DNA from 4 places in the Vogesella indigofera genome. Region 4 is predicted to be linked to each of the others. Evidence: predicted binding sites of a transcription regulator. Region 4 holds the regulator's gene; each other region holds the start of a gene.
What was found. Region 4 encodes sigma-54, which starts transcription at its own class of promoters, with help from an activator protein. Its sites were predicted from a motif close to CTGGCACGCTTCATGCTT; they were not measured.
Positions count from the first base shown of each region.

Region 1: a site for sigma-54 is predicted at 1,849-1,866, ahead of PQU89_RS15635 (pilin). Genes of this name have one in related genera too.
Region 2: a site for sigma-54 is predicted at 2,419-2,436, ahead of nirB (nitrite reductase large subunit NirB). Genes of this name have one in related genera too.
Region 3: a site for sigma-54 is predicted at 1,601-1,618, ahead of PQU89_RS06995 (type II asparaginase). Genes of this name have one in related genera too.

Region 1 covers NZ_JAQQLA010000011.1:59,216-63,425, forward strand. The annotation lists gene proB (glutamate 5-kinase) at 1-236, opposite strand, end outside; gene PQU89_RS15630 (adenosylmethionine--8-amino-7-oxononanoate transaminase) at 309-1,667, opposite strand; gene PQU89_RS15635 (pilin) at 2,111-2,524, shown strand; gene PQU89_RS15640 (PglL family O-oligosaccharyltransferase) at 2,622-4,210, shown strand, end outside.
Region 2 covers NZ_JAQQLA010000003.1:690,932-695,141, forward strand. The annotation lists gene nirB (nitrite reductase large subunit NirB) at 1-2,228, opposite strand, end outside; gene PQU89_RS05205 (bifunctional protein-serine/threonine kinase/phosphatase) at 2,534-4,198, opposite strand.
Region 3 covers NZ_JAQQLA010000004.1:266,988-271,197, forward strand. The annotation lists gene PQU89_RS06980 (COG4315 family predicted lipoprotein) at 1-56, shown strand, start outside; gene PQU89_RS06985 (YkgJ family cysteine cluster protein) at 145-429, opposite strand; gene PQU89_RS06990 (2-hydroxyacid dehydrogenase) at 429-1,358, opposite strand; gene PQU89_RS06995 (type II asparaginase) at 1,752-2,834, shown strand; gene PQU89_RS07000 (GNAT family N-acetyltransferase) at 2,930-3,379, opposite strand; gene PQU89_RS07005 (protein adenylyltransferase SelO) at 3,561-4,210, opposite strand, start outside.
Region 4 covers NZ_JAQQLA010000012.1:115,652-119,861, forward strand. The annotation lists gene lptC (LPS export ABC transporter periplasmic protein LptC) at 1-349, shown strand, start outside; gene lptA (lipopolysaccharide transport periplasmic protein LptA) at 339-848, shown strand; gene lptB (LPS export ABC transporter ATP-binding protein) at 845-1,573, shown strand; gene PQU89_RS16255 (RNA polymerase factor sigma-54) at 1,577-3,019, shown strand; gene hpf (ribosome hibernation-promoting factor, HPF/YfiA family) at 3,082-3,402, shown strand; gene ptsN (PTS IIA-like nitrogen regulatory protein PtsN) at 3,565-4,029, shown strand; gene hprK (HPr(Ser) kinase/phosphatase) at 4,022-4,210, shown strand, end outside.

The DNA.
Region 1 (4,210 bases), on a different contig from region 4:
GCGGCCTGCAGCTCGTGCACCGCCTTCGGCCGCTTGGCCCAGCCCAGGCGCTGGCAGCCTTCGGCGATGGCGCCGCTGGAGACCAGCACCACTTCCTTGCCGCGGCGTTTCAGGTCGGCGATTTCGGCGGCCCAGCGCGCCAGCGCGCTCATGTCCAGACCCTTGCCGTCATTGGTCACCAGGCTGGAGCCTACTTTCACCACGATGCGCGTGGCGCTGTGAATCACCGATTGCATGTCGCCGAACCCCGTCAGAAGCAAAGCCGTCAGTTTACCCGATTCCGCCGCCATGCCGCAGTGCGTCACGGTCTACGGCAGCGCGGTTTCCTGCTGCGCCGACGGTCGGTCGCCGGCCAGCAGTTGCGTCAGCGCCGACAGTGTGGCGTTGACCAGTTGCCGCATGTGGCTCTCCTCGATGATGTAAGGCGGCATGAAGTACACCGTCTTGCCGATCGGGCGCACCAGGCAGCCCTGCTGCAGCATCAGGCGGAAGAAGGCGGGGCCGAAGTCGGCGCGCTGGCAGTCGACGTCGAACGCCCAGATCATGCCGCGCTGGCGGAAGTGGCGCACCGCCGGATGGGCGGCGATCTCCGCCAGGTGGTGGCTGAACAGCGCGGCGGTGGCAAGGTTGGCCGCAATCACCTGTTCGTCCTCGAAGATGTCGAGCACGGTCAGCGCCGCGCGGCAGGCCAGCGCGTTGCCGGTGTAGCTGTGCGAGTGCAAAAAGCCGCGGCTGACGTCGTCGTCGTAGAACGCGGCGTAGATGTCGTCGGTGGTCAACACGCAGGACAGCGGCAGGTAGCCGCCGGTGATGCCCTTCGACAGGCACAGGAAGTCGGCGCGGATCGCCGCTTGTTCGCAGGCGAACAGCGTGCCGGTGCGGCCGAAGCCGACCGCGATTTCGTCGGCGATCAGGTGCACCTGGTACTGGTCGCACAGCCGGCGCGCCTCGGCGAGGTACAGCGGGTCGTACATCACCATGCCGGCGGCGCCCTGTACCAGCGGCTCGATGATGAAGGCGGCCAGCTCGTGGCCGTGCTGTTGCAGCAGGCTCTCCAGCGCGCTAGCGGCGCGGCGCGCGACATCGGCGGCCGTCTCTCCCGGCGCGGCGAGGCGGGCGTCAGGGCTGGGCGCGCGCAGGTTGTGCTGCAGCAGTGGCGCGTAGGTATCGGAGAACAGCGGCACGTCGGTTACCGCCAGCGCGCCGACGGTTTCGCCGTGGTAGCTGTGTTCTAGGCTGAGGAAGCGTCGTTTCTGCGTCTGGCCGTGATTGCGCCAGTAGTGGAAGCTCATCTTCAGCGCGATCTCGGTGGCGCTGGCGCCATCGGAGCCATAGAAGGCGTGGCCGAGGCCGGTGAGTGCAGCCAACCTTTCCGACAGCTCCACCACCGGCTGGTGGGTGAAGCCGGCGAGGATCACGTGCTCTAGGGTGTCGAGCTGTTCCTTCAGCGCCTGCTTGATACGCGGCTGGTTGTGGCCGAACAGGTTGACCCACCACGAGCTGACGCCGTCGATGTAGCGCTTGCCGTCGAAATCCTCTAGCCAGATGCCGTCGGCGCGGGCAATCGGAATAATGGGCAGGGTTTCGTGGCGCTTCATCTGGGTGCAGGGGTGCCACACCGCGGCGCGGCTGCGCGTCAGCCAGTGTTGTGCTTGCGAGTCATGCATGGCGAGTGCTCCGTAAGACAAGGCGGGCATCGTAACATGGCGCCACGCCGCGCAAGAGTGACGAAAATTGTCAGTCGCTTGCCGATTTTGCGCCCCCCGGCGGCGACTGTCCTGGCGGTGATGAGGCCGGAAAGCCTGCCAGCGCGCCATTTTCCGGCTGCTGGGGTCGAGCAGGCACGGGCTGGCGCCGATCTTGCTCTGCTTTGTCAGGAATCAAGCTGCACTGGCTCATCGCCGCGTATCCTCGCCGCGACGGTCTTTATTAAGGCAGCTAGCCGTGGGGTTGCAGTTCCAAGTGACGTAGTAATCAGCTTGCCTCGGCTCTGCGATTGACCGGGGCGGCTTGTGTGCCGATTGGCAACTGCAAGGCCGGCTTGCGGGAACAGGATTTGTTTTTTCGCTGGTAGTTTGCCGTTTTTCATTTTCAAACAGGAGCACTACGCATGAAACGTGCACAACAAGGTTTTACCCTGATCGAACTGATGATCGTGGTTGCGATCATCGGTATTCTGGCCGCGATCGCGATCCCGGCGTACTCCAACTACACCAAGCGTGCGCAGGTTTCGGAAGCGTTCTCGCTGGCGGATGGCATGAAGGTGAAGGTGGCGGAGTCGCAGGGTGAGACAGGCTCTTGCCCAGACATGGCCGCATCGGGGCTTTATGCTGATATTGAAGTGGCATCTGGTACCGCATGCGAGATCGAGGCAACCTTCCATACTCCGGGTGCCCATGTTGATTTGGATACCAAGACAGTAAAACTGATCCCAACATTTGCCTCTAACTCCACAACGTGGTCATGTGAAGCATCGGGTGCTGACGCTGTTGCTGCGGAATACCTGCCGAAATCCTGCCAGTAAGCAGAATTTTTTGATATCCCACCCAGCCCTTGCCCAGCAAGGGCTTTTTAGTTTCGGGAAGCAAATGCGCCGGATCATCACATTGGAACGCTTGGCAATGGCCGCCTTGTTTTTGCTGGTGACCATCCCGTTTCTCAACTGGGTACGCTTTCAGCCGACGGGTGATTACGTCAGCAGTGTTTGCGCGGTGTTGCTGGCGGTGGCAGTGCTGCTGCTGTCGCCGGCAAGAAATCGTGCTGCAGAGTCTGGCGGCGCCTTGCTGTTATTGGCGCTATTGCCATTGTTGACCATTGTCACCGCCCTAGCTTCACCCTATCCCGGCCAAGGGCTGGCGGCCAGCGTGGGTGTGCTGTTATGTCTGGCGCTGGCCCATGCCGTATCCCGTCATCCGCCGCAGCTGGTGCTGACAACGATGGCCTGGGGCCTGTTGCTGGGTGGGCTGGTGCAAGCACTGGTCGGCTTGTTGCAGGTAACACAGTGGGTGCTGGTATTGCAGTGGCCGTGGGTGTTCTACGACAAGGGCAATCCGGCCAATCTGATTGGCCAGCTGGCGCAGCGCAACCATTACGCCAATTACCTGACCCTATCGCTGTTCGCCGGCTGCTACCTGTTTGCCGTCGGCAAGCTGCGCGGCTGGTTGTTGCTGCCGCTGGTGCTGGTTTTCGGCTTGCTTATCAGCTGGTCCGCCTCGCGGCTGGCGATCGGCTATGCCGGCGCCGCCATGGTACTGACCTGGCTTTTCTACTGGCGCAGCAGCCGGCAGGGGGAAACGGGTCGCCTAGCCTTGGCCTTGGCGCTGGCAACGTGCTGGCTGGTGTTCTGCCAGCTGTTCAACAAAGAGCTGGTCGCGCTGCTTTCCTGGCTGGGCCTGCCGCTGGGCAATATCGGCTCTGGCGTCGATCGCATGCTGGCCGGTGGTTTCGGCGCCCGGCGCTGGGTGGAGTGGCAGAAGGCGTGGCAAGTATTCCAGGATCATCCGCTATTCGGTGTCGGGCTGGGCGGCTATGCGGCGCAAAGCGTGCGCCTGGAAGTGGCGATGGGCTTTGCCGGGCAGTGGTCGGAGAGCTGGCTGTTTACGCACAGTCATAACCTGATCCTGCAGTTGCTGGCGGAAACGGGGCTGCTTGGCACCACCGTGGCGGTGACCGGCCTGTGCTGGGCGTTCCTGCCGTTTTTCCGCAAGGAGCAGACCAATGTCCACTCTCTGCTGGTGGTACTGCTGGCGATGGTGCTGCTGCTGCACAGCATGGTCGAGTATCCGCTGTGGTATATGACTTTTCTCAGCCTGTTCGCCGTGTTGCTGGGACTGTCGCCGGCCCGCCGCTACACGCTGGCTATCCGCCTGTCGATGCGCCGCGTGCTGACGTGGGGATTTTGCGCGCTGCTGCTGTGGCAGTCGGTGGCGGGGCTGCAGGCTTACGGCAAGCTGGCGCGCTGGCTCATACCGGGTCCCAATGCGCAGGTGAATGTGATGCGCGCCGAGGAAGTCTGGCACCTTGCCCGCAATCCGCTGTGGACTTATGAGGCCGACATGGTGCTGGCCAACTACCTGATCGTGGACAAGCGCCAGCTGCAGGAGAAGCGCGCGCTGTTCGAGCGACTGACGGCATATCGTCCTCATGCCGGCATGCTGATCAATGTCGCGATTCTGCGGGCGCTGGATGGCGATCATGCCGCTGCCGAGCA
Region 2 (4,210 bases), on a different contig from region 4:
TCGCGGTACAGCTGCAGGAAGGCGCCGCTGTACACCATCACCTCGTCGTGCGTTTTCACCTTGCACAGGAACTCGGCCACCTCGGTCTTGATGCCGCCGTTGCCGCCGATGTACAGCTCCCAGCCGGAGTCGACGCCGATGATGCCCACGTCCTTGATGCCGGCCTCGGAGCAGTTGCGCGGGCAGCCGGATACCGCCAGCTTGACCTTGGCCGGGCTCCACATGCCGAACAGGTCGTGTTCCAGGTCGATGCCCATCTGCGTCGAATCCTGGGTGCCGAAGCGGCAGAACTCGCTGCCGACACAGGTTTTCACCGTGCGCAGGCTCTTGCCGTAGGCGTGGCCGGACGGCATGTCGAGGTCGGCCCACACCTTCGGCAGGTCTTCCTTCTTCACCCCCAGCAGGTCGATACGCTGGCCGCCGGTGACCTTCACCATCGGGATGTCGTACTTGTCGGCGACATCTGCGATGCGGCGCAGCTCGGACGGGTTGGTGACGCCGCCCCACATCCGCGGGATCACCGAGTAGGTGCCGTCCTTCTGGATGTTGGCGTGCACGCGTTCGTTGATGAAGCGCGACTGCGGATCGTCCTTCGCCTCGCCCGGCCAGCTGGAGATCAGGTAGTAGTTGATGGCCGGACGGCAGCTGCTGCAGCCGTCCACCGAGCGCCAGTCCAGTGCGGTGAAGGTGTCCGCCAGCGAGGTCAGGTGCTGTTCGCGGATCGCCTGCCGTACCTGGCCGTGGTTGAGATCGGTACAGCCGCAGATCGCCTTTTCCGATTTCGGCTTCACGTCGGCGGCGCCGCCGACGCAGTTGATCAGGATCTGCTCCACCAGGCCGGTGCAGGAGCCGCAGGAGCTGGCCGCCTTGGTGTGCTTTTTCACTTCATCAACCGTGAACAGGCCCTTTTCCTGGATCGCCTTGACGATGCTGCCCTTGCACACGCCGTTGCAGCCGCACACTTCGGCATCGTCGCTCATGCCCATCGCGCGGTTCTGGCCGGCGTGGCCGACGTCGCCGATGGCGCCCTCGCCCAGCATCAGCTGTTCGCGCATTTCGTGGATCGCGTGGCCTTCGCGGATCAGGCGGAAGTACCAGCCGCCGTCGGCGGTGTCGCCGTACAGGCAGGCGCCGACCAGCTTGTCGTCCTTGACGATCAGCTTCTTGTAGATGCCGCCGACCGGATCGGACAGCGTGATTTCCTCGTGGCCGTCGCCGCCCATGAAGTTGCCGGCGGAGAACAGGTCCACCCCAGTCACCTTCAGCTTGGTGCTGGTGGCCGCCGGCACGTAGCGGGCGATGCCGAAGTTGGCCAGGTGGTTGGCCACCACTTTCGCCATGTCGAACAGCGGTGCCACCAGGCCGTAGCTGACGCCGCGGTGGCTGACGCACTCGCCCACCGCGTACACGCGCGGGTCGAAGGTCTGCATGAAGTCGTTGACCACGATGCCGCGGTCGCAGTAGATGCCGCTCTGCTCCGCCAGGCTGAAGTTGGGGCGGATGCCGACCGCCATCACCACCAGATCGGCCGGCACTTCCTCGCCGTCCTTGAAGCGCACGCTGGCGACGCGGCCGCTGCTGCCGGCCACCAGCTCGGCGGTCTGCTTCTGCAGCAGGAAGGTCAGGCCGCGTTCCTGCAACGTGTCCTGCAGCATGGCGGCGGCGGTGCGATCCAGCTGGCGGTCGAGCAGCCATTCACCGAGGTGCACCACGGTCACCTTCATGCCGCGTGCGGCCAGGCCGTTGGCGGCTTCCAGCCCCAAGAGACCGCCGCCGATCACCACCGCGTGCTGATGATTGGTCGCGGCGTCGATCATGGTGTTGACGTCGTGGATGTCACGGAAGGTGACCACGCCGTCCAGCTCCTTGCCCGGCACCGGCAGGATGAAAGGATTGGAGCCGGTGGCCAGCAGCAGGCGGTCGTACTCGGCGGTGGTGCCGTCAGCGGCGCGCACGATGCGGCGGCCGCGGTCGATGTCCACCACTTCCTTGCCCAGATGCAGGGTGATGCCGTGCTCGGCGTACCAGTCGACGTCGTTGAGCATGATTTCCGGCAGCGTCTGCTCGCCGGTCAGCACCGGCGACAGCAGGATGCGGTTGTAGTTGGCGTACGGTTCGGCACCGAACACGGTGATGTCGTACAGCTCCGGGGTCAGCTTGAGCAGCTCTTCCAGCGTGCGCACCCCGGCCATGCCGTTGCCGACCATTACCAATTTGAGCTTCTTCATGGTGTTTCCTTTGTCTGATTTGCGACGCATTGCGCGGCGTCCTGCCTGCGCCGCCCGTCGTCATTGCCGTAGCGGTGCCGAAACGAAAAAAGGTCCGCCGGTGTGACTTGCGCCACGCCGAACGGACCTCATTGTCCCTGTCCCGGTCACCGCCATTGGCGACCCGGACAATCTGATTGTGCCTGTCTTAATGCAAAGGCCGTGCCAGCCCGCAAACCCCTGTTTTTGCGGCCAACCCTGGCCGTGGCCGCCCTGATTTGCCTGCCTATGGTGCACGGCAGCACCAAAAACAGGCAGCCGCCCCATCAATGCAACAACAGCGCGTACAGCAACAGCAGATTCAGCAGCAGCGAAACCAGCGCCAGCGTGCGCCACAGCCGCAGCGGCGCCCGCTCCGCCCACGGCACGCGCTGCAGGCGGCGCTGCGGCACGCTGTCGCCGCGCTCCAGCGCCAGCTGCATTTCCTCGGAAGTCTCGAAGCGCTGCCCCGGCTCGCGTGCCACCGCCTTCAGCAGCAGGTTGTCCAGCCACAGCGGCACGTCCGGACGCTGGCGCGACGCCGGCTGCGGCGCGTCGAAATGCGGGTTCTGGAACGCCTCGATCTCGCCGTAGGGATAGCGGCCGGTCAGCAGCTGGTAGAGGGTGACGCCGGCGGCGTACAGGTCGCTGCTGCTGCTCGCCTTACCACCGGCGAAGCGCTCCGGTGCCATGTAGCTGGCGGTGCCGGGGCCGGGGCCGTCGTGCTCCGGCGTCAGCCCGGCACAGTAGGCGACGCCGAGGTCGAGCAGCCGCAGCTGACCGTCACGACCGAGGTGCACGTTGTCCGGTTTGATGTCGCGGTGCACGATGCCGAGGCGGTGCAGCGCCGACATCGCACGGCACAGCGCGAGGCCGATGGCGACCACCTCGCTGATGCCGAAACGCTGCTGCGCCAGCCTTGCGGCCAACGTTTCGCCGTCGTGCCAGCGCTGCAGGTAGTACAGGTGCTGGCGTTCGACGCCGGTGGCGACCTCGGCAAAGTACGGCGAGCTGATGCGTTTCTGCAGCCACTCCTCCACCAGCAGCGCCTGCTCCGCGCCCTGGTCGCCGGCCAGCAGCGGCGGCAGCGTCTTCAGTACCCAGTGCCGTCCGGCGGCGTCGGCGACGCGATAGGCCAGCCCGCCGGGCGAGGCGTGCAGGCTGGCCACCACCGTCAGCCCCTCGAACGGCTGGCCGTCGCGCAGTTTCGGCGGCAGCGGCAGGCTGTTAGCGCGCGCCAGCTCGTCGGCCAGTGCGCCCTGCGGCAGCGCCTCCACCCGCAGCACCAGCGCCGACAGGTTGTCCTGCGCGCCGGCGGCCAGCGCCGTCTCGCACAGCACGCTGGCGGCGCGCTGCACGTCCAGATGCAGGTGCAGGATCTCGTCGATGCGCTTGTCGCCCAGCGCCTGCCACACGCCGTCGCACAGCAGCACGAACACGTCACCGGCGTGCAGGTCGCCGTCGCAGAAATCCGGCATCACGTGCTCGTCCAGCCCCATGCCGCGCTTGAGCACGTGCGACAACGACGCCTCCTCCCACACGTGATCGACGGTCAGCTGCGTCAGCCGGCCCTGGCTTAATCGGTAGACGCGGCAGTCGCCGACGTGGGCAACGGTGTAGCGGTGGCCGCGCAGCACCAGCGCCGACAGCGTCGCCACCAGCGGCTTGCCCTGCGAGCGCAGCCAGCGGTTGTGCGCCGCCAGCAGCCGGTCCAGCGCCGACGACACCGCCCACGTTTCCGGCGTGGCGTAGTAGTCGGCGCACACCGCGCGGATGGTGGACTGCGCCGCCAGGCGGCCGTCGGCACAGCCGGAGACGCCGTCGGCCAGCGCGAACAGCGCGCCCTTGCTGGTCAGCAGCCCGTCCTGCGGCACGCTCCAGCCCAGCGCGTCCTCGTTGCGTTCACGGCGGCCGGCGTCACTGGCGTGGCCGACGGCAAGTTGCAAGCTCATGGTGCTTCCCTG
Region 3 (4,210 bases), on a different contig from region 4:
CGGGCGATGCCATGGGCGACAATATCGGCAATGTCTGGCACGTGGTGCGCCCGTGACGCGCCAGTGATGTGACCCCGCGCGCAAGCCTGGCCGCAGCGCTGTCCGGCCGCGGCCTGCGCCCGCCGGCTGGCGCGGCCGGTGCCACTAGCGCGCCGGGAAAAGCGGGATCAGCTTGCGCTGCTCCAGGCAATCCGGTTCGCCTTCCTGATAGTCGGCGCAGATCCACGGCCGCACCGCGTAGATGGTGCACAGCATGGTGCGCCGGTCCAGCGCCGCACACCAGCCGTCGTCCAGCCGCAGCATCACGTGGCCGCCCCACTGGTCCTGGGTGACGAAGCGGTCCGGCACGTCGTCGTCACCGGCGATCAGCATCACCTCCAGCCGGCAACAACAAGCACGGCAGCTGTCGCAACTGATCTGCTGCGCCATCAGTAGCCGCGCTCGCGCAGCACCAGTCCCTGCGCCGCGTCCCCCGCCGCCAGCCGCTCAAGGTTGGCCGCAATCTGGCGCACGGCTTCCTCGCGCAGGGTGATGGCGGCGATGTGCGGCGTCACCGTCACCGCCGGGTGTTGCCACAGGCGATGACCGTGCGGCAGCGGCTCGCTGGCAAACACGTCCAGCTGCGCACAGCGCAGATGGCCGGCATCCAGCAGTGCCAGTAGCGCCTCCTCGTCCAGCAGGTCGCCACGGCCGGCGTTGATCAGCATCGCGCCTGGCGGCAGTGCGGCCAACCTTTGCGCATCCAGCAGACCCTGCGTCTGCGGCGTCGACGGCAACACGCAGGCCAGCACTTCGCTGCCGGCCAAGAGTTCGTCCAGTCCCTCGTCACCGAACAGGCAGTCCACGCCCGGCACCTGGCGCGGCGAGCGGCTCCAGCCGCTGACCCGGTAACCGTCGGCGGCCAGCGCCTGTGCCACCGCGCTGCCGATCTCGCCCAGCCCCAGCACGCCGACGCGCACTTGCGCCGGCAGTTTCGGCGCCAGCATCTTCCACACCCCCGCCGCCTGCTGGCGGCGATAGACATCCATGTGCCGCTGATAGGACAGCACGCCGAAGCGGATGTATTCGCTCATTTGCTGTGCCATGCCGCCATCGAGCAGGCGGTAGATCGACAGCACCGGCGACAGGTCGTCACGCGCCAGCAGCTTGTCGACGCCGGCACCGAGCGCAAACACCGCCTGCAGATTCGGCAGGCCGGCAAACAGCGCCGGCGGCGGCCCCCAGGTAATCACGTAGCGCACCGCCTCCGGCTGTGTCATCTCCTCCAGGCTGATGAAGCAATGCTGCGGCAGCGCGGTGCGGAACAGGTCGAGGTAGGCGGCAACTTCCTTGCTGCTGGGGGTGTGGATCAGGATCATGGCGGGCCTGGCGATAAGGTGAGGCTGACATCTTACTGCCAATGCCGCACCGGCCGGCAAGGCATTGTCGCCAGTGCGCAGCACGCCAGCTACGGCAGACCGATGCGGTACGGCACGGATCGCGTTCGGAATTCCGGTCTGCCGGTATGGCCCCAAAAACGGATTTCCGTCCCGCGTGCCGATTGCGCGGAATTAACGCCATAAAAATCATGCACTTGATAAAGCGGCCTCTCGCGGCCTATCTGGCGCGCTTATTGCGATGAAACAGGCGGGCCAACACCCGGTAACCGGCCGTCAGAGCCGGCACCGGCATCACCGCCCAGCCGCCATGCGGCCCCCGTAACCCGATGCGTACGCGCCCGGGTACGAAACCACCAAAGGAGAATACGAGACATGAAAACCAGCCAACATTTCGCCCGCCTCACCACCGTCCTGCTGTGCTCCGCCCTGTTTTCGGTTGCCCACGCCGAAGACACCGCCGCCAAGCTGCCTAACGTGGTGATCCTGGCGACCGGCGGCACCATTGCCGGTACCGGCGCCACCAGCACCACCACCATCGGCTACTCCGCGGCCAAGCTCGGCGTGGACAAGATGATCGAAGGCGTGCCGGAACTGAAAAAGGCGGCCAACGTGCGCGGCGAGCAGGTCGCCCAGATCGCCAGCGAAAGCATGACCAACGAGGTATGGCTGAAACTGGCCAAGCGCGTCAACGAACTGCTGGCACAGAAAGACGTCGATGGCGTGGTCATTACCCACGGCACCGACACCATTGAAGAAACCGCCTACTTCCTCGACCTGACCGTGAAAAGCAAGAAACCGGTAGTCGTGGTTGGCGCGATGCGCCCGTCCACTGCCATCAGTGCCGACGGCCCGATCAACCTGTACAACGCCGTGCTGCTGGCCGGCAGCAAGGACGCTGCCGGCAAGGGGGTACTGGTGGCACTGAACGACCAGATCAACGCCGGTCGCGATGTCAGCAAGGTCAACACCTCCACCACCGACACCTTCAAGTCGCCGGATCTGGGCTTCCTCGGCTTCATGCAGGACAACAAGCCGCACTTCTACCGCCAGCCGGTACGCAAGCACACCGCCGACACCGAATTTGATGTCAGCAAGCTGGAGGCTCTGCCGCAAGTCGACATCGTGTACGGCTATGCCAACATGAACCGCGTGGCGCTGGATGCCAACGTGGCCGCCGGAGCCAAGGGCATCGTGCAGGCCGGCGTCGGTGACGGCAGCATGGCGGCACAAATGCTGCCGGCCTTCCGCGAAGCGCGCCAGAAAGGCGTGATCGTGGTACGCAGCTCGCGCGTCGGCGCCGGTATCGTGGCCCGCAACGGTGAAGTGAACGACGACAAGGAAGACTTTGTGGTCTCCGACACCCTGAATGCGCAGAAAGCCCGCATCCTGCTGATGCTGTCGCTGACCAAAACCAGCGACACCAAGAAAATCCAGCAGATGTTTTACACCTACTGAGCGGCACGCCGCGACAGCCGGAACAGCAGCCTGCGGGCTGCTGTTTTTTTGCGGCTATCGACGCTGATCCGGTGGTGCCTACACGCGCACACGGTTCAGGCCACGGGCGACGCGGCGACCGCCGGCAGCGGCTTTTTCAGATACAGCCGCTGGTGCCCCGGCGGGCAGTCGTCCAGCACGCCCAGCAGTTGGTAGCCCAGCTTGTGATAGAAGTCCGGCGCCTGAAAGCTGTAGGTGTACAGGAACACGCCGACGCAGCCACGACGGCGCGCCTCGTCTTCCACCTGCGCCATCAACTGCGCGCCCAAGCCGGCGCCGCGCTGCGCCTCGGCCAGCCACAGGTAGTCCACGTACAGCCAGCCCATGCCGGAGTGGCCGAACAGGCCGCCGACCACCGCGCCGCCCTCGTCCCGCGCGTACAGCTCGAAGTCCTGATAGGCATAGTCGCCGATCTGCCCGACGTTGAAGGCCTTGAGGCCCAGCTGGACGACTTCGCGCGCCTGCGGATCGGCGCCAAGGCTGAACTGGAAACGGTGCTGCGACATGGCCGGACTCCCGGAGTGATGAAGCAGCCAGTCTAGCGACAATCCGCCACCGGGTGCGAGGCTGGCGCCCGCTTCCGTACAACCATGTCCCGCCCGCGCAGCCCGGCCTGGCCGCCGCCGGTCACGGCTTGCGGCCAACCTTCGTTTATTGATCTGGACAACTGGTGTTAGCCGGCCAGGTTTACGTGCCGCAGAAGGTGCGGTAGCCGGCCACCAGCTCCGGCGCCGCCGGCAGCGCATAGCGTTCCAGCCCGTCGCGCTCGGTGTAGGGATCTGCCAATACGTCCAGCAGCCGCAGCGTCAGGCTCATGTCGCCGTGCTCGCTGGCGGCGGCCAGCGCCTCTTCCACCAGATGATTGCGCGCGATGTACAGCGGGTTGAGTGCGCGCATGGCGGCGGCGCGTGTGGCAGCCGGCTGCGGCTCGGCGGCGAGGCGTTGCTGCCAGCGCACGAGCCACGGCCGCAGCGCGGCCGGATCGGCAAACTGGGCCGCCAGTCTTGCGCCGTCGCCGTCCACCGCGTCGGCGAGGTAGCGCCAGGCGAGGGTGAAGTCCGCCTGCTGCGCCTGCAGCAGCGCCAGCCAGTCGTCGGCCAGCTGCTGGTCGTCGTCCTGTGCCGTGAGCAGGCCAAGCTTGTGCCGCGCCTGCGCCAGCCACTGTTCGCGGTAATGGTCGACAAAGCGGTGGATGACGTCGGTGGCCTGCGCCACTGCCTGTTGCTGCGACTCGGCGTCCAGCAGCGGCAGCAGCGTTTCCGCCAGCCGCGCCAGGTTCCACTGCGCGATGGCCGGCTGGTTCCCGTAGGCGTAGCGGCCGCGCTCGTCGATGGAGC
Region 4 (4,210 bases):
GCCGCGCAATCCGAATGTCTATCTCAGCAAGCCGCGCATCGAAGTCTTCCAGCAGGGCATCCCCGACTACACGGTGACGGCCGCGGCCGGGCGCTACCACAAGCAGCAGAAAACGGCGGACTTCAGTGATAATGTGCGCTGGGAACGCAAGGCCACCGCCGCCGCCCCGGCCATCCTGCTGCAAACCTCGGTACTGCATGTCGACACCGTCGCGCGCAGTGCCAGCAACCGCGCACCGCTGGTGGCCGACTACGGCACCTCGCAACTGAAATCGACCGGCTTCATTTACCAGCAGGACAGCGGCCAGCTGAACCTGCTGTCCAACGTAAGGATTACCTATGCGCCATAGTGTGCTGATCGCGCTGACCGCCCTCGTGCTGAGCGCCCCTGTCATGGCTGAAAAGGCCGACAGCGAAAAACCGATCGAACTGTCCGCCGACCGCGGCTCGCTGGACCAGAAGAAAGGCGTGACGGTATGGGAGGGCAATGTCGTGGTGGTACAGGGCACGCTGAACCTGAAAGCGCAGCGCGTGACCGTGACCCGCGACGCGCAGGGCAACCAGCAGCTGCAGGCGCAGGGCAGCCCGGTCACCTTCCGCCAGAAGGTCGACGGCAGCAATGAATATGTCGAGGGCAGCGCCAGCAACGTCAACTACAACACTGCGGCCAACCTTGCCACCCTGACCGGCAACGCCCGCGTCAAGCGCGGCCAGGACTCGGTCAGCGGCGCCGTCATCGTCTACAACACCGCCACCGAAACCTACCAGGCCAGCGGCGGCACCGCCGCCAGCGGCACCAGCGGCCGCGTGACGGTGATCCTGCAGCCCAAAGCACAGGGTACGCCATGACCCAGAGCCAGCTTTCCATCCAGCACCTGAAGAAGACCTTCAAGAAGCGCACCGTGGTGCGCGACGTGTCGCTGGAGATCGCCAGTGGCGAGGTGGTCGGCCTGCTCGGCCCCAACGGCGCCGGCAAGACCACCAGCTTCTACATGGTGGTCGGGCTGATCGCCGCCGATGCCGGCGAAATCCGCCTCGACGGCCAGACCATCACCCACCTGCCTATCCACCAGCGCGCGCGGCTCGGCCTCGGCTATCTGCCGCAGGAAGCGTCGATCTTCCGCAAAATGACGGTGGACGAGAACATCCGCGCGGTACTGGAGATTGCCGGTCTGAAGGGCGAGGAGCTGGAAAACGAGCTGACCCTGCTGCTGGACGACCTCAACATCAGCCACCTGCGCGACAGCAACGCGCTGGCGCTGTCCGGTGGCGAACGCCGCCGCGTGGAAATAGCCCGCGTGCTGGCCACCCGCCCGCGCTTCATCCTGCTGGACGAGCCGTTTGCCGGCGTCGATCCGATCGCGGTGATCGACATCCAGAAGATCATCGCCTTCCTCAAGGAACGCGGCATCGGTGTGCTGATCACCGACCACAACGTGCGAGAAACGCTGCGCATCTGCGATCGCGCCTACATCATCTCCGAAGGCAGCGTGCTCGCCTCCGGCCTGCCGGAAGCGCTGGTGCTGAACGAACAGGTCCGCCAGGTGTATCTGGGCGAACACTTCCATCTGTAAGCCATGAAACAGACCCTCCAGCTCAAAACCAGCCAGCAACTCACGCTCACCCCCCAGTTGCAGCAATCGATCAAGCTGCTGCAGATGTCGACGCTGGACCTCAGTACCGAGCTGGAGCGCTACCTGCTGGAAAACCCGCTGCTGGAACGTGCCGACAGCGACAGCCACGACGAGCCCGACAGCCCGTTGCCGGTGCTGACACCCGGCGGCGACACACCGGTGACGGACAGCGGCAGCGAGGCGGAGCGGCCGGAAGCGGACAGCAGCCGTGACGACGGCGAACTGCTCGGCGACTGGGGCAGCAGCGGGAGCGGCAGCAGCCGCAACGATGACGACGACGAATTCGACCCCATTCTCAACACCCCGTGCCGGCCGTCGCTGCGCGAGCACCTGACCGCGCAGATGGGCGAAACCCAGCTCAGCCAGCGCGACAAGGCGCTGATGTCGCTGCTGATCGACGAACTGGACGACGACGGCTATCTGCCGACCTCGCTGGACGACATCGCCGCCGAGCTGCCGCTGGAGCTGGAAGTGGAAGGCGACGAACTGGAGTGCCTGCGCAAGCTGCTGACCCAGTTCGAGCCGACCGGCATCGGCAGCCGCAACCTCACCGAATTCCTCAGCCTGCAGCTGCAGCAACACGCGGCACCGGCCGCGGTGCGCCAGCTGGCGCTGGACATGGTGCAGCAGCACCTGCCGCTACTGGGCAACCGCGACTTCACCAAGCTCAAGAAGCTGCTCGCCATTGACGAGCAGCAGCTGAAAACTGCCCACGCGCTGCTCGCCAGCCTGCGGCCGCGCCCCAGCAGCGGCTTCGATCAGGGCGAGACCCACTACGTCGCCCCCGATATCCTGGTGGTGAAGCGCCAGCAGCGCTGGGTGGCGCGCCTCAACCAGGGCACGCTGCCCAAGCTGCGCGTCAACCAGATGTATGCAGGCATGCTACAACAGAAGGGCAGCAGCCATAATCTGGGTGGCCAGCTGCAAGAGGCACGCTGGCTGGTAAAAAACATTCAACAACGGTTTGACACCATCCTGAAAGTGGCAGAATCTATTGTTGACAGACAGCAAGCGTTCTTTGAACAAGGTGAAGTGGCCATGCGCCCGCTTATCCTGCGAGACATCGCGGAAGAACTCGGTCTGCATGAGTCAACCATCTCCCGTGTCACCACGCAAAAATACCTGCTGTGCAGCCGTGGCTTGTTCGAACTCAAATATTTCTTTGGCAGTTCGGTCGATACTGACAGTGGTGGCGAGTGTTCCGCCACCGCGATCAAGGCACTGATCCGGCAGATCATTGATGCGGAAGACCACAACAAACCGCTGTCTGACAGCGCCATTGCAGACAAGCTGATCGCACAAGGTATTCAGGTTGCAAGACGTACCGTAGCCAAGTATCGTGAAGCCATGCAGATCCCGCCGGTCAGCCAGCGCAAGAATTTTTAGGTTGTTCATAACAAGATCGCCATGCCCAGTCCGGATATGGCACCAACAGAAGGAGTTAGGGTATGAACCTCAAGATTACCGGCCTCCACCTCGACGTTACCCCGGCGCTTCGTGACTACATCGAAAGCAAACTGGAACGCATTACCCGCCATGTCGATAATGTGATCGGTGTCAACGTGACACTGTCTGTCGACAAACTGGTACAGAAAGCCGAAGTCAATGTTCATCTGGCAGGCAAGGACATCCATGCCGAAGCCACCGAAGCGGACATGTACGCGGCCATCGACCTGCTGACTGACAAACTGGATCGTCAGGTACTGAAATTCAAGGAAAAACAGGTCGAGCATCGCGCACCGGTACCGCAAGAGCAAGCGTCGCTCTGATCAGGATTTGCTGAACAAAAACGGATAATGCAAGCGCTGCTTGCTTATCCGTTCTTTTTTTGGCTACCGCTTTTTCTCCTGACGATCATCCTGCGCTTTCCGCTATGGTATTCCGTGGACTCGGCGTAGAATGGCCCTCGATTTTTTCGGGCAAATGGCATTATGGGCTTGATCAGTAAAATACTCTCCGTGGACAACGTCATTGCTGACATGGACGTTTCCAGCAAAAAACGACTCTTTGAACAAGTCGGCCTGATGGTCGAAAACAGTCACGCCATCGCGCGCAGCGATGTCTTCGACAGCTTGTTTGCCCGAGAAAAACTCGGCTCCACCGGCCTGGGACAAGGCGTCGCCATCCCGCACGGCCGCATCAAGAGCCTGAAGGAAGCCACCGGCATCTTCATCCGCCTGAAGGCACCGATTCCGTTCGATGCCCCCGATGGCAAACCGGTCTCGCTGCTGTTCGTGCTGTTGGTGCCGGAACAGGCCACCGACATCCACCTGCAGGTGTTGTCCGAGCTGGCTCAGCGCTTCTCCAGCAAGGCGCTGCGCGAACAGATGAACGATCCCGCCTGCGATGCGCAGAAGCTGTTTGAACTGATTTCCGACACCCCAGACCATGCCTAATATCAGTGTTCGCCGCCTGTACCAGGACAATCAGCACAAGCTCAACCTGAGCTGGGTCGCCGGCCGTTCCGGCTCCGACAACCTGATTTCGAATGATGAACAGCGGCCAACCCAGGCACTGGTCGGTCACCTCAACTTCATCCACCCCAACCGCGTCCAGGTCCTTGGCCTCGCGGAGGTG